DNA from 2 places in the Paenibacillus sp. FSL R5-0527 genome. Region 2 is predicted to be linked to the other one. Evidence: riboswitches for the same ligand, from Rfam matches in the RefSeq annotation. Region 2 holds a riboswitch; the other holds the start of a gene.
What was found. Region 2 has a riboswitch for cyclic di-GMP ahead of NYE69_RS10085 (hypothetical protein). Riboswitches for the same ligand answer to the same signal wherever they lie in the genome.
Positions count from the first base shown of each region.

Region 1 (2,202 bases), 3.4 Mb from region 2:
GCACAACGCTGGCTACCATTCTGGAGCGGAGCTGACCAAACGGCGGGTGCGCTGCTTAATTAACGCCTGGATGGCAAGCTAACTCCTTGTTTAGCTTGACCGTCCGGCGGTTTTATTTTCGCTTAAGCAAGCCCGGTGAGCTCTCACGCTGGCCACAACTAATCTAACGGTTGCCACAACCGCTATTCGCTTAAAAAACGTTGATTTCAAATTGTAACGGTTGCCATAGCGCTTATTTCACTGAAATCCGGCTCATTTTGCTTAGTTTCAGGCAAATAACGCTTCTCACAACCGTTAAAATTTTGAACAGGGCTTTTTTCGTCAAATAGCCGCTATTACAACCGTTAGATTTTCTGCGAACCCAATTTTGCTTCGAACACCTAAGCCTTTCCAGGAAAACTGAACCCAGCCGTATGCGATAGGTCAGCCATCAATACCTTGAATCTAAAATGGGATATATAGTACATCCTTCCTATTCGACCTATATTTTCCCTTCTTTTTCTAGAACCAAAGTCATCCTCTTATAGTCCCCTATTATTGAAAATTTTTTGAATTTGCCGAAAATTTTATGAAATATCAGGACCCGCCTTCCGATATAAGTAGTATATTCCTAATCTGTGGGAGCGCCGCGACTTCACTCTCCCATCATTCACAACCAAATACAAGGAATAGGATGTAAATCGCAAACCTGGCCGAAAGGCAGGGACGCAAAGCCACGGATCTAAAATTCTTAACGGAATCATGACCGCCGGGATGCCAACCTTATGCCGAATCATGGCTTGTTGGCCGCCGGACTTTCTTCGCGAAAGTCTTTTTTTGGTTTCAATTAGGGCTTGGGGCCAGGTTAAAACGTCGCGGCGAAGCTTCGGACAAGGAAGGAGGGGACCTGCTTCTAAAAAGTTAAAACGGCGAAAAACGGAAAACGGCAGCTGCTAAGGGTATTAGAGTGACAGCAAAGGAGTAAGTAACTTGAAATTATCACATTTCGGTAAAGGCTTAGCCCGCAAGTTGTTGTTGCTGGTTGCCGGACCGCTTGCGGTGCTGGCGATCGTGCTCGTTCTGATCTTCTATCTGCTTGGACTGATGAACGGCTGGGCCGCCGCGCTGATGATCGTCCTGTTTGCCTTGATCGGCGCGGGGGAGGCCGTGCTGATTGCCGGGCTGCTCGACAAATCGTTCCAAAAAATGGCCGAGCGGACCAAAGCCATGACGGAAGGCGATTTAGCCTTCGACGGCGACGTCCAGGTGATGGACGAATTCAGCGAACTGGCCGGCCACCTGAAGCTGATCGGCGCCCAATTAAGGGAAGCGGCCGGGCATATGCAGGACATGTCGGCCAAGGTAGCCGATACGTCGCGGGACTTGACGGGCAATATGGAGTTTTGCAACGACCTCGTTGTAGGGGTCACGGAATCGATCAAAATGATTTCCGAAGGTAGTGAGCAGCTCGTCGAAAGTGCACGGAACAACCATTTGATGCTTGAAGAAGTCGGAAAAGGCATGGAGCACATCGCCCTGTCAGCGCAAGGTGTGGCGGAGGAAGCGACCGAGGCCGCGGCTCAGGCGAATGCGGGCAACGAAGGCATCGACCGCCTGGTTGACCAAATGAGCAAAATTTACGAAACCACGGTCGCTTCGTCGCAAACCGTAAACCAACTCGGCGAGCGGACGGAAGAAATCGACAAGGTCACTCTGCTGATCTCGGAAATTTCCAGTCAAATCAATTTGCTGGCATTAAACGCGGCTATCGAGGCCGCAAGAGCGGGCGAATACGGCAAAGGGTTCGCAGTGGTCGCGGGCGAAATCCGCAAGCTTGCCGAGCAATCGGCGGCATCGGCCAAGGATATCGCCGAGATGGCCGGCCATATCCGCACAGGCTCCGATCAATCGATCGAAGCGATGAAACGGGTCATGACCGAGGTCGAGACCGGAAGCGTCCTCGTTACCTCCGCCGGCGATTCGTTCCAGCAAATCGTGCATTTGGCCGAGCAGGTGTCCACCCGGGTTCAGGAAGTTTCCGCGGTGACGCAGCAGATCAGCGCAAGCACGGAACAAATCATGGACTCCGTAAGACAGACGCTCGAGATTACCGAGGTCAATCTGGCCGGGACCAAGGAGATCATGGCTTGCTCGGAAGAACAGTTGACCGCCATGGAAGAAACGCTCGAATCTTCCAAGCAGCTTGAGACGGAAGCCGAAAAA
Region 1 is NZ_JBBOYI010000001.1:5,726,238-5,728,439, forward strand. It holds gene NYE69_RS25480 (M42 family metallopeptidase) at 1-35, shown strand, start outside; cyclic di-GMP riboswitch class I at 672-761, shown strand; gene NYE69_RS25485 (methyl-accepting chemotaxis protein) at 970-2,202, shown strand, end outside.
Region 1: another riboswitch for cyclic di-GMP. It lies ahead of NYE69_RS25485 (methyl-accepting chemotaxis protein); the one in region 2 lies ahead of NYE69_RS10085 (hypothetical protein).

Region 2 (2,202 bases):
CGTGTTACGGGTATTTATTGGTATTTCGGGAATGCGGCGAAGAAGAGGCGGCCGATCCGCAGAGACGCGAAATGATCAGCGTGGTCTCCCACGAATTAAGGACACCTCTGACGACGCTGCTGGGCTATGTGGAAATGTTGATGCAGTACGATATTTCCGCGGAGAACAGGCGGCGTTACATGGAAATCATTTTTGCGGAAGGAAACCGGTTGTCCCATCTGCTTGAGGATGTTTTGGACAGTGAGCGGCTGGAATCGGGAGGGTATAACTATCATAAAACTTATGTACCGCTGATTGAACTCATTCATGAAGTGACCGAACGGTGGAATTTGAAATCATCGCATCTTATCGAGGTAGACTCCGAGGTTGAAGACGTTTTTATCTACGCGGACCGGTTTAGAATGTCTCAAGTCTTTGACAATTTAATCAGCAATGCGATTAAATATTCTCCCGGCAAACCATCAGTACTCATCCGAATCGCGGAAGAAGCAGGCTATTATATCATCGAGGTTACGGATTACGGAATAGGAATTCCCGCGGAGATGCATGCGCGGCTGTTCGATAAATTTTATCGAGCCGGCCATTCGGGTTCCCGTCAAATTAAGGGCAGCGGCGTGGGCCTTTATGTCGTCAAAAAAATTGCAACAGACCATGGAGGGACGATTAGCGTAACTTCGGAAGTGGGGCGGGGAAGCACATTCCGCTTGCGAATGCCCAAACCCGTTCATTTGGATTAAGTGGTGTTACCTAATTTATAGCGCAAAAACCCAAAACGTCGCTTGACCAAACGATCATGAGAAACTCCTGCGAAAAGCGCAAAACATAAGGGCAAAAAATGCCGCTATTCCGGCGATATCCGTCAATTTGAGAGAAATAGAGACGATTTATGCCGCTATTGTCTTCAGTCGCAAGGAAACGCCCGCGTTCTGGACCCTTCACAAGCGAATAAGAACCAAAGATGCCGCTAATGGGTATGAACATGCCCGGCTCCGGATAATAAGCACATAAATTACCGCTATTTTGAAGACCGCGTTTGGTTCGCTCCAGCAGCCGACTGTCGAATACCTGTTTTCTAGGTTGAGCCTGCTTAATTATATACATATAAAAAAACAAAAAAGCCTTCTGTTCGGTAGCTGGCTGCCATCCTTGCGGGAAGGCCCTTTAGCTTTGCGTCGCTGCCTTTCGACAGGTTTGCCGTTTATCGTAGCCGCTTTTTTCACAAAAAACATCGTATCACGATTCCATAAAACATGCAATCCATTTCCTGGTAAGCCGGGTGCGCAAAATTTCTCTTGCCACTCTTGGAATATTAAGGTATGATAGTATCCTTCTTGCAAAATCGCCTTGACTGAAGTGGACGGGTCTGCCCGTCTATGAGGGGGTAAACCCCCTCTAAATAAGCTTATCGGAGGTGTTTAACCGGATGCTTTATTTCACGCTGGCTTCCAAAGCCTATGCCCGCAATTTGCAGTACCGCGGAGCCCATATGGTGCACAACCTCGCGAGCGCGATGTTTGGATTTATGTATGCGTGCATCTGGATCGGGTTGGGGAAGGACCACCCGCTGGGAGAGTACGGAACGCAGGGAATGGTGAATTATATCGCCTTCACCCAGGCGTGTCTCTGGATCACCAGCTTCATCACGAACGGGCTCGGCATCCCCCAATCCGTCAGGACCGGGCAAATCGCGCTTGATCTGATGCGTCCCGTCCATCTGTTCAGCCATACGATGGCCAGGGAATGGGGACAGATCGCCTACCAGTTCATTTTCAAATCCATCCCGATTTATCTCCTGTATTTCTTCATTTTTTCATTGCAAATTCCAAATCAATGGACCGCCGTGTTGTACACCGTGTTAGGGTTGCTCGGGGCCTCCTATCTGTCGATCTGCATCAATTATTTGATCGGCGTAAGCGCCTTGTGGACGATGGAATCGTCCTGGCTCTATTGGGCCAATAGCGCGCTGATCAATTTGCTTGCCGGATTTTTCATCCCGCTGGAATGGCTGCCCGGACCGCTGGAAAACCTCGCCTGGCTATCGCCTTACCCTTACCTGCTCTATGTTCCCACAACGATTTATCTTGGAAACGGAAGCGGCTCCGCCTTATGGGGAACGCTGCTTTGGTGCGTCCTGATGACTGCTTGCTGCTTGCTGGCAACCCGGCTGCTGCGGCGGAAAGTGGAGGTGCAGGGCGGATGAAC
Region 2 is NZ_JBBOYI010000001.1:2,298,767-2,300,968, forward strand. It holds gene NYE69_RS10080 (ATP-binding protein) at 1-737, shown strand, start outside; gene NYE69_RS10085 (hypothetical protein) at 748-1,113, opposite strand; cyclic di-GMP riboswitch class I at 1,126-1,206, opposite strand; gene NYE69_RS10090 (ABC transporter permease) at 1,424-2,200, shown strand.